3 regions of the Arthrobacter sp. StoSoilB20 genome follow, and region 1 is predicted to be linked to each of the others. Evidence: predicted binding sites of a transcription regulator. Region 1 holds the regulator's gene; each other region holds the start of a gene.

Region 1 (3,273 bases):
CAGCCGGGCGCCCGCAAGGGCAAACGCCTTGCTCATGGTGCGGGAAACGATCAAACGCTCGCGTCCAGGCAGCAGGGTCAGTGCGCTCGGCGTATTGTCGTGCGCGAACTCGTGGTACGCCTCATCAACAATCACTATGGCCCGGCTGGCTTCGCCGGCGTCGTAAACAGCCTCAACGACATCAAGGCCCAGCCCTGTGCCGGTTGGATTGTTGGGAGAGCAGAGGAACACAATGTTGGCTCCTGTTTCACGGACCTGGGCGGCAGCCGAAGCTGCATCGAGCCCATAGTCCTCGGCCCGGACCCCCTGGACGTACTCTGTATCCGTGCCGCTGGCCAGCAACGGGTACATGGAGTACGTGGGCGGGAATCCCAGCGCCTTCCGGCCAGGTCCGCCAAATGCCTGGAGGATCTGCTGCAACACCTCATTGGAACCGTTGGCTGCCCAGATATTGCCGGGAGTGAGACCGTGGCCAAGGTATTCGGCCAACGATTCCCGGAGTTCAGTGAACTCCCTGTCCGGGTAGCGGTTGAGCCCGGTGGCGGCAGCAGCTACAGCTTCCGTGATGGCCGCCTGAACATCCGCAGGGACTCCATGGGTGTTTTCGTTGACGTTGAGCAAAATGGGAACATCAAGCTGCGGCGCGCCATAGGGGCTCAGTCCACGCAGGTTGGTCCGGAGGGGTAGTCGGTCAAGTCGCTCAAGCTGGTCACTCACCACCCCAGTTTAAGGGGCTGGGTGGACTGGCCACTAACTGTGACGCCGAACCCCGGCGGGTGCCGGGACGGAATTGGCTAGCTGGCGGGTACAAACAGCTGCTGGCCAGGCTGGATGCGGCCACCGCGGAGGTCGTTCAACTGGATGATCTCGGCGATGACATCGCGCGGATCCCGCTCAGGAGCGGCAGCCCCGGCGATGCCCCACAGTGACTGACCCGGCTGGACCGTTACCGTTACCGCAACAGGTGGCCGAAGTTGCGCCTGCGAATCAGATGCCTTTGCAGGAGAGGTGATGAAACCAGCAAGGCTCAGCAGCGCAGCCACCAGCAGCATCGCAGGGATGCCGAAGAAGACGATCCGTCCTCGTCGGGTCAGACGCAGGCGCGTCGGCGCCTGGGTGGTACGGAAATCAGCGAACGTAGTGATTGCGGACATGAGCTGAGCCCTTCTGAGCTATTGCCGTGCCCCGGATCCCGGTACATGGCTGCCAATTCTTTGGTGTTCCCCTGCGCGTCACGGCTTGTCCGAACACTTCGTTCGAACACTCTGTTCGAACACTCCGTTCGAACATCGGGCCCCAACAGCAGGTTTATAGAACACATGTTCGAACCTTGCTATGACATTTTTAGCACTTATCAACGAACGGTGTCGAGACTCGCTAGAACAAATGTTTGATAAACGCCTGTGGCTGCCCTACGTTTGAGTGAAGAAACAGCACTGTTTCAGTGGAACAGGAGGGTCTGACATTTTTGGCAGACCCCTTCGTCCCCGGGCACACTCCGGGCGGAATGAAAGGCATTGGCGAACATGGCAGCGAAAGCCACCGGCGGCGGGGCACCCCTGCGGAGCCAGCAGCCTCTAAAGAGTCCCAAAAGCCTGACCGTCCGGCAGAAGAAGATCCTGGAAACCATCCAGCGATCAGTCAACGACAACGGGTATCCGCCCAGCATGCGCGAGATCGGGGACACTGTAGGGCTCGCGAGCCTGTCGAGCGTGACTCACCAGCTCTCCCAGCTGGAAAAACTTGGTTATCTCCGCCGCGATCCCAAACGTCCCAGGGCCATGGAAGTCCTGATGCCCCTTACCCTCGATGGCGGACCCATCCCGGGAGTGGAAGCGCCGGCAACTCTGCGCAGCACGGGTGGCTTTGCCGTGACGGAGCTTGCCAGCGCCAGCGATACTGCCATGGTGCCCTTGGTTGGCCGCATTGCTGCCGGCGGCCCCATTTTGGCTGACCAGACTGTGGAGGACGTGCTTCCCCTGCCCCGGCAGCTCGTCGGGCATGGCGAGCTGTTCATGCTGAAGGTGGCCGGCGATTCAATGATCGACGCTGCTATCTGCGACGGCGACTGGGTTGTGGTCCGCCGGCAGAACGACGCCATTAATGGAGACATCGTCGCCGCCCTCCTGGACGACGAAGCAACCGTCAAAACCTTCCGCCAGCGCGACGGCCATACGTGGCTTCTTCCCCAGAACACCCAGTACGAACCCATTTTGGGCGACCAGGCCACCATCATGGGCAAGGTCGTATCGGTCCTGCGCTCCCTCTAGGAGGCCTTGGCGGAGCCCAAACGCTCCAGCACGCCCCGAACCACTGCGCGGTCCGTCGTAGCCCAGAAGGGCGGCAGTGCAGCCCGGAGGAAGCCTCCGTAGCGCTCCGTCGAGAGCCTGGAGTCCAGAACAGCCACAACCCCTTTGTCGCCGGTGGACCGGATAAGCCGGCCTGCTCCTTGAGCCAGGCGGATAGCGGCATGAGTAGCTGACACGGCCATGAAACCGTTCCCGCCGGACTGCGCCACAGCGCGTGAGCGGGCAGTCATCAGGGGGTCATCGGGCCGCGGGAAGGGAATGCGGTCAATGACCACCAGGCGGCATGAACCACCCGGGACATCCACGCCCTGCCACAAGGACATCGTGCCGAAGAGGCAGGTATCGGGTTCATCGGCAAACTGCTTGACCAAGGCTGCCATGGTGGATTCGCCCTGGCAGAGGATATTGACATCCAGTCGGAGCCGCATGGCATCGGCAGCTTCCTCGGCGGCCCGGCGCGAGGAGAAAAGGCACAACGCTCCCCCGCCGGAGGCACGGATGAGGTCTTCCAACTCATCCAGGGCATCAGGTGAGGTTCCGCGGCCTGGCTTGGGCAGGTGCTTGGCCACGTACAACACCCCTTGTTTGGGGTAGTCGAAGGGTGATCCGACGTCGATCCCCGTCCAGCTCGGTGCACCATCGCCGATCAACCCCAGGCCTCCGGCTGCCGGCTCAAAAGCCGAACCGATGGCCAGCGTCGCGGAGGTGAGCACCACCGTGTGGCCCGCAAACAAGCCTTCCCTCAACCTGCCTGCAACGCTCAACGGAGCGATGTTGATAAGCGCAGGGGCGGTCTCGTCGGGTTGGGAGTACCCCTGGCTGGGGTCAAAGGTGCTGTTCCGCGAGAACCATACGACTTCCCGGTTCTCCTTGGCGGCCAGCATGCGCTCACACAGCTCCAGGATGAGCATGAGCCGTGAGCGGGCCAGTTGCCGGCCGCCGTCGACCGCGTTTGAAGAGTCGG
Region 2 (3,273 bases), 250 kb from region 1:
CCATCTCCGACGGCGAACGCGCGAAACTGCCGGGCGGGTACGTTTTGCCGCGTTCCATGAGCACAACGGACTGCCCGGCCTCGGCCAGTCGAAGCGCCGCAACGGAACCTCCAAAGCCGGAGCCCACCACCACGGCGTCGACCTTTTCGATGCCATCGCGGCGGCGTGCCTGATCAGAAGCGGGCTCAGGTCCCGCAGCCCCACTGTTCCCGGTCCCCAGACGACCCATGGCCGTTCCTCTCAGAGGAAAGCTGACTACATAGCTGCAGCTGACGGCGCCGGGCGTGGCCGGGCGATGCCTCCGCGGACTATGGGGCTTATGTTCCCACCGGGCAGGTGATCTGTAAATGAGGTGGAGACAGTGGATTCAGCGCGCGCTAGGCAATGCGGGTATAGATCATGTCAAAGTCGTGTTCCAGCGGCCCGCCGGGGTAGGTCCCGCGTTCCAACCGGGCAGTAATGGTGTTGCCGTCCTTGGAGAAGTGGCCAACGAAGCGTTGCGGCCAGTCGGGCCCATCCCTGAACAGGGTCCACACGCCGTCCTTGAGCGTCATGTCGTAGATCCTTGCCATGCCCCGGGAGTCAAAGTAATGCTGTTGGAAGGCTCCATCCGAGCCGGTGGCTCCAATGACGCTGACCGCATTGGGGTACTCCGGCCGCTGGACCGTGGAACGCTGGATGAGGAAGCCGCCGCTTTCCAACCATTCGAAGGCGGTCCGGCCGGGCACATCCTTGCCCGGAACTGATGTTTCCCACTCGCCGAGGAGGATGTTCAATTGCTCCAACGTAGGTTTGGGATCCCGTGCCATGGCCGCCCTCTTTTCGGGTCTTCGCGTTGCTGAACAGCTTCAGGGTATGACTCGTCCCGTTCCGCCGTACAGACCTCCGCGGAGACCGCCCGGGCCAGGTGCAGGTGGTGCCGTGCAGCGCTGTTCCGGGCTTGGCGCCATAGCGGCATCAGGGCTGGCGGGTGACCCTGCGCGTCTCACGGAACTCCGCGGGCACCGTGACAGCGCCCTTAGGAACAGCGACGGTAATGCCCCTCGTCGTCACGCTTGTGACGTTCTGACCCCATTGCTTTGCGTACTCGACGACGGGCCTCGCCGCAGCCCGGTTGCGGACGATTGCTACGAGCGCGACGGTGAGGAACGCAAGGGTCATCAGACCCGGCACCACGATGACGACCACTTGGTTGATAAGACCGGTCAGGAACAGCGCGGGGCCGAGGAACCACAGCGCCACCGTGGAGAACATCAAGACGAGAACCAGTTTCTCAGAGCGTGCGTGGACGGCCCGTGCGTGTGCCAGCTCATCCGGGTAGCGTTCCTTGAAAATACGGGTGACATCGGCGCTGAGCGCATCAGCTACGTCCTTGCTCCGGGCGGTCATGGCTCTCCAATTCGCGATGCACAGCGCGACTGGGGTACAACATCGCGGCATTGAACCCTGCAGTCGAAGACGGTGGTTTTTTGAGTCTCCTGCCTAGCCTCCGTTGGCTTGACCTTCCCTAAAGTACCGGTCTTTTGCCAGGACGCGTAAACGGCTGCAACCCCCATTCCGCCGGCCTCCTGCGCCGCGGAAACCAAGGGGGTGACCACAATGTCCGTCATCCGCTGTACACTCAAGTATCGAACATATATTCGAATAAAGGTGTGTTGTGGGCGTGATAGTCGGCCCCCGCGTGATAGATGCGGGCTTTTCCCTGATGTCAGTATTGCTGGCGCCTCTCCCGGTGGCGGCCGGTTATCCCTCGCCGGCGCAGGACTATTTTGATGGCCGGATCGATCTCAACGAGCACCTCATCAAGGACGTCACCAGCACCTTCGTGGTCCGGGTGACAGGGCAGTCCATGGAAGGTGCAGGGATCAGTGATGGTGACGAGCTGATCGTCAACCGGGCACTGGAGCCCAGGGATGGGTCCGTCGTCGTCGCTGTCCTCGACGGGGAACTGACCATCAAAAGGCTCCGCGTCACGCCCACGGGAGTGATCCTCCAGGCCGACAATCCCAAGTACCCGGACATCCGCGTGCCGGCCCTTTCTGAACTCACCATCTGGGGAGTTGCCACCACATGCCTGCACCACATTTGAGCCCGCCCCGTTCGCAAGGGCCCGTTCCCAGCGAACTGTGGGAACGGATGGGCGCCGAATTCGGCTTGCCGGATCTGGAGAGGGTCCGTCATCGGCTCGCGAAGCTACATGAGGATCCCGAACCTGTGATGCAACAACTGGTGCGCGTGTTTTCCGCAGATGGCACGTACTGTCCCGGTTTCCAATTCCGCGAAGACTTGTCCTTGCATCCCGTGGTGCTGTGCCTGTTTGCGCGTGCCATGGAACTGAGGATTCCGCACAATTACTTTTCGGCCTGGATGGTCACCGGCTGCCCAGGACTGCGGGATGCCAGGCCGGTGGACCTGTTGGACCGGCTGGCGCCTGCCCCGCTCATCGCTGCCCTTGAGCGCTCCTTCGGATCCGGACCAGGGGACGGGCGCGCTGCAGGAACCACACGGCCTATTGGTAATGGGCGCAACAAAACCTGAAAAGATTGCCCGGTTCCCTCGCTGGCTCCGCTGACAGCGACGCCACGGCGACGTCAGAAGCGTGATTGGATGGCGGTGTGCGGAAACGGGTGCCGGGAGACGACGTAACGGCGGCCCGGTTGGGCGCTTCTCGAGTAGGGACAGAGGTTTCCGCGGAAGCGGATTCGAGGCGATCTATTGCCTCGCGCCTCATGTGGGGCATCGCATCGGCCCTCGTCTCGGTGTTGCTGGGAGCGGTCGCCCAAGCCTCCGCAGCGTGGGTCAGCGACTCATGGCCTGAGGTTCTGGTCTACCTCGTTATGCCGGGGTGGGCGTTCATTCTGTTCGCTCACCTTCTGAGCGGATTTGCTGCCGTGGTGGCACTGGCTCTGCTTGTACCGGCGTTGGTCAGGCGGATTTCCCGTGGCTGGCTCCGGCGGCTGACTGCTGTACTTGCAGTTCTGGCCAGTGTCGCGGCGGCTCTGCCGTGGTCTATGTATTCTGCTGGCATGGGGCTGGCCGCCAAGGCGGCAACCTACACCGAAGTCAAGGCCAGCAGTGGAGAAAGTGTCATCGTCGAACAATCAGGGTTCGACCCACAAACCTATTCCATTTATTCACAAAAATCGTGGGGGCTCTGGCAGCGAAGCGTCCCGTGGCTGTCCGCCACACAGTTCTTCGACCCCAAGGACTGCATACTGACGGGCGGAAGTGGCAACCTTGTGCTCCAGTGCGGAGTCGATGAGATCGTGGTGC
Region 3 (3,273 bases), 1.9 Mb from region 1:
GAGTTCGAACTGGCCCTCCCCGGGGAAAACCCGGTAGTGGCGGCTCCAGGAGAGCACGTCCATGGAGAGCTTGGGGGCGTCGGCAACTTGGACGAAGAAGATCTTCTCCGCGTTGATTTCCTCGATCGGTGCCGTGTCCCAGTCGCGGGACAGGATGTGGAACGAGTCCAGGCAGGTGCCGAGGTTGGGGTGGTCCACCATCTCCACCAAGCGGTACGCGTGCTCGTAGTCGTTGACGTATTTGCCCCAGGCCAGTGCCTCGTAGGCAACCTTGACGCCGTGGTCCCCTGCCAATACTGCGAGTTCGGCCAGCTGTTCAGCGCGGAGGTCGTCGTGGTCGATGGTGGCCGTGGCGACGTTGGAGCAGACCAGGATGGTGTCCATGCCCAAGCGTTCCATCAGGTTGAATTTGGCCTCTGCCCGCTTGAGGTTGGCCTTCAGCAGGTCCGGAGTGACGCCGTCGAAATCGCGGAACGGCTGGTAGAGATCAAGGCCCAAGCCAAGATCCGCGGCCATTTTCCGTACTTCCTCCGGGCTGTGCGGAGAGGTGACCAGGTCCTGTTCGAAGATCTCAATGCCGTCAAAGCCCGCAATGGCGCAGGCCTGCATTTTCTCTTTCAGTGTGCCGGACAGGCAGACCGTTGCGATTCCGGTGCGCATCAGTGGCCCGCCTTTGCCAGCTCGGGGGTTGCTGCGTCTTCCGCCGCGATCAGCTCCAGGAAGTGGGCGCGCATCCGGTCCCGGTCGGCTTTGCGGCCGGTGATGAGCTGGAAAGCGTCCGCCGCCTGACCGACTGCCATGCGGCCGCCGTCGAGGACGTCGCATCCCTTGGCGCGGGCCTGGCGGACCAGCTGCGTTTCAATAGGCCGGTAGACGATGTCCGCCACCCAGTGCCGCGGCTCCAGGAGTTCGATGTCCAAAGGCAAGCCAGGGTGGGCGGCCATGCCGATCGGGGTGCAGTGCACCAATCCGTCAGCCAGGGGCATGATCCCCGGCAGCTCGGTGGTGCTTCGGGGCGTCACGGTGGCCTCCGGGAAGAGTGCGCCCAGTTCCGCGGCGCGTTCTGCCGCACGGGCCGGGTCCATGTCCACGAGGTCCAGCGTTTTGACGCCGGCTGTGAGGAGTGCGTAGGCGACGGCGGAGCCGGCACCGCCCGCACCAAGCTGGACCACGCGATCCAGTTTTGCCTTGGGGAGCCCGTCGGCGAGCGCCGAGCCGAAACCGGAGAAGTCGGTGTTGTGGCCGATCAGCCGACCATCCTGGATCAGGACTGTATTGACGGCACCCAGTCGACGGGCGTCGTCGGAAATTTCATCAAGGCGTTCCAGCACCAACTGCTTGCACGGGTGCGTGATGTTCAGGCCGTTGTAGCCCATACGGTTCGCTGCGGTCAGGAGATCCCCGACGGCGGTGGCCGGCAATGCGAGTTCCAGCAGGTCCAGGGGGCGGTACAGCAAGCGGAGGCCTTGCACATCGGCTTCGCGTTCATGCATGGGCGGCGTGAGCGAGGGCATGACGCCTTCGCCTATGAGGCCCACCAGAACGGACTCGGCTCGGTTGCTCATCCTAAAGCTCCTTTGACTTCAGCACCGCGGGCGTTTGGCACTTTTGGAACGCGCCGCCTGACCGGGTGTTATTGAGATTACTACAAGTGTTCATATTCCGCACGCTTGTTCTTATCGCGAACATTTGGCGATTGTGGTGCCGCGTTGCGGGGTGTGCGTTGCGGGGCCCGCTCTGCCGGGTATCCCGCGTGCTTGGGGTGCATAACGGGCCTCCCAACGAGAGGGGGTGTGCGTTGCGGGGCCCGCTCCGCTGGGTATCCCGCGTGCTTGGGGTGCATAACGGGCCTCCCAACGAGAGGGGTGCGTTGCGGGGCCCGCTCTGCCGGGTATCCATCGTGTTTGGTGTGCATAACGGGCCTCCCAACGTGCGGGGGGTGCGTTGCGGGGCCCACTCTGCCGGGTATCCATCGTGTTTGGTGTGCATAACGGGCCTCCCAACGAGAGGGGTGCGTTGCGGGGCCCGCTCTGCCGGGTATCCATCGTGTTTGGTGTGCATAACGGGCCTCACAACGGGGGCTAGCGCTGGGGCAGGCGGGCCGACAACTCAGCTGCGGCTTCCTGCAGGGTGGGGACGTGCGCGATCAGCTCCTCCATGCCCATCCGGAAGACGGGCACGGCGACTGCCAGCGATGCGAACGCATGGCCTTGTGAGTTGAGGACGGGAACCGCGACGGCGCGCATTCCGACCTCATTCTCCTCGTCCATCACGGCGTAGCCCTGGCGTCTAACCTGCTCGATTTCCTCCCGGAACACATCGCGATCTGTGATGGAACGTTCCGTGAGGGGGTCCAGGGGAAGCTCTTCCAGCAGGCGCTTCCGCTCCACCTCTTCCTCGAAAGCCACAATGGCCTTGCCCACGGACGTTGTGTGCAGGGCACCGAGATGGCCGGGATCGCTGGTGACGCGGAACGTCTTGGGGCCATCCACCTTGTTGACCGTCAGGTGATGGTTGCCGTCGCGGACAGAAAGGATGGTGGCCTCATGCGTCCGCTCCGTGACCCGCTGCAGGACAGGCAGTGCCGTAGCCGCGAAGCCGTGGTGGTTGGAAACCCGCTGCCCCAGCTGGAACACGCGCAGGCCCAGGTGGTAGCGCCGCCCGTCGGGCTCGTAGTCCACAAACCCGTCCCGTGTCAGCGAGCCCAGCAGCCGGTAGGTGGTGCTGAAGGGCAGGCCTGCACTCCTTGCCAGGTCCGCCGCGCTGGCGCCGCGCGGCTCGTCGCCCAGCAGGACCAACAAACTCAGGGCTTTGCCGACCATGTCGGTCTTTGTGTCTTCTTTCACACTCATGACTCGATGCTCCCACATAGTGAGAGCTATTTCTAGATGGTGGTGACATCTCTTGACAAGTGACCCCACTCACAGCCACTATTGCTGTATTGCACAAGTAGCTCTCACCATGTGGTTACTTTAGGGATGATCCGGCCGCACCTCGCTCTGGTCTTCCCACCGAAGCCAGATCCGCGACATCGTCGTCACAGAAGGAACCTTCCATGAGCCAAACAATGCCGTCAGCGACGCCAGGCACTGAAACCACCACAGGAACACCCCGGAAAGCCGCACTTGCCAGCTTCCTGGGCAGCGCGGTGGAGTACTACGACTTCTTCATCTTCGGCTCCGCCGCAGCCCTGATCTTCCCCCACGTGTTCTTCCCCTCCGCCGACGCCAATGCGGCTGTCATGTCTTTTGCCACCTTTGGTTTCGCGTACTT

What was found. Region 1 encodes LexA, which represses DNA repair genes until DNA is damaged. Its sites were predicted from a motif close to TCGAACANNTGTTCGA; they were not measured.
Region 2: the regulator LexA is predicted to act here: its motif matches at 1,629-1,644, upstream of umuD (translesion error-prone DNA polymerase V autoproteolytic subunit).
Region 3: the regulator LexA is predicted to act here: its motif matches at 1,663-1,678, upstream of LDN85_RS21225 (shikimate dehydrogenase).

The regions. Positions count from the first base shown of each region.
Region 1 covers NZ_AP024651.1:1,792,629-1,795,901, reverse strand. Annotated here, with positions in the region: gene LDN85_RS08100 (histidinol-phosphate transaminase) at 1-717, opposite strand, end outside; gene LDN85_RS08095 (LysM peptidoglycan-binding domain-containing protein) at 795-1,154, opposite strand; gene lexA (transcriptional repressor LexA) at 1,527-2,270, shown strand; gene LDN85_RS08085 (ATP-dependent DNA helicase) at 2,267-3,273, opposite strand, start outside.
Region 2 covers NZ_AP024651.1:1,540,305-1,543,577, forward strand. Annotated here, with positions in the region: gene LDN85_RS07025 (GMC oxidoreductase) at 1-229, opposite strand, end outside; gene LDN85_RS07030 (hypothetical protein) at 378-809, opposite strand; gene LDN85_RS07035 (hypothetical protein) at 958-1,389, opposite strand; gene umuD (translesion error-prone DNA polymerase V autoproteolytic subunit) at 1,658-2,089, shown strand; gene LDN85_RS07045 (hypothetical protein) at 2,071-2,538, shown strand; gene LDN85_RS07050 (hypothetical protein) at 2,730-3,273, shown strand, end outside.
Region 3 covers NZ_AP024651.1:4,645,621-4,648,893, forward strand. Annotated here, with positions in the region: gene LDN85_RS21220 (sugar phosphate isomerase/epimerase and 4-hydroxyphenylpyruvate domain-containing protein) at 1-660, opposite strand, end outside; gene LDN85_RS21225 (shikimate dehydrogenase) at 660-1,565, opposite strand; gene LDN85_RS21230 (IclR family transcriptional regulator) at 2,082-2,852, opposite strand; gene LDN85_RS21235 (MFS transporter) at 3,056-3,273, shown strand, end outside.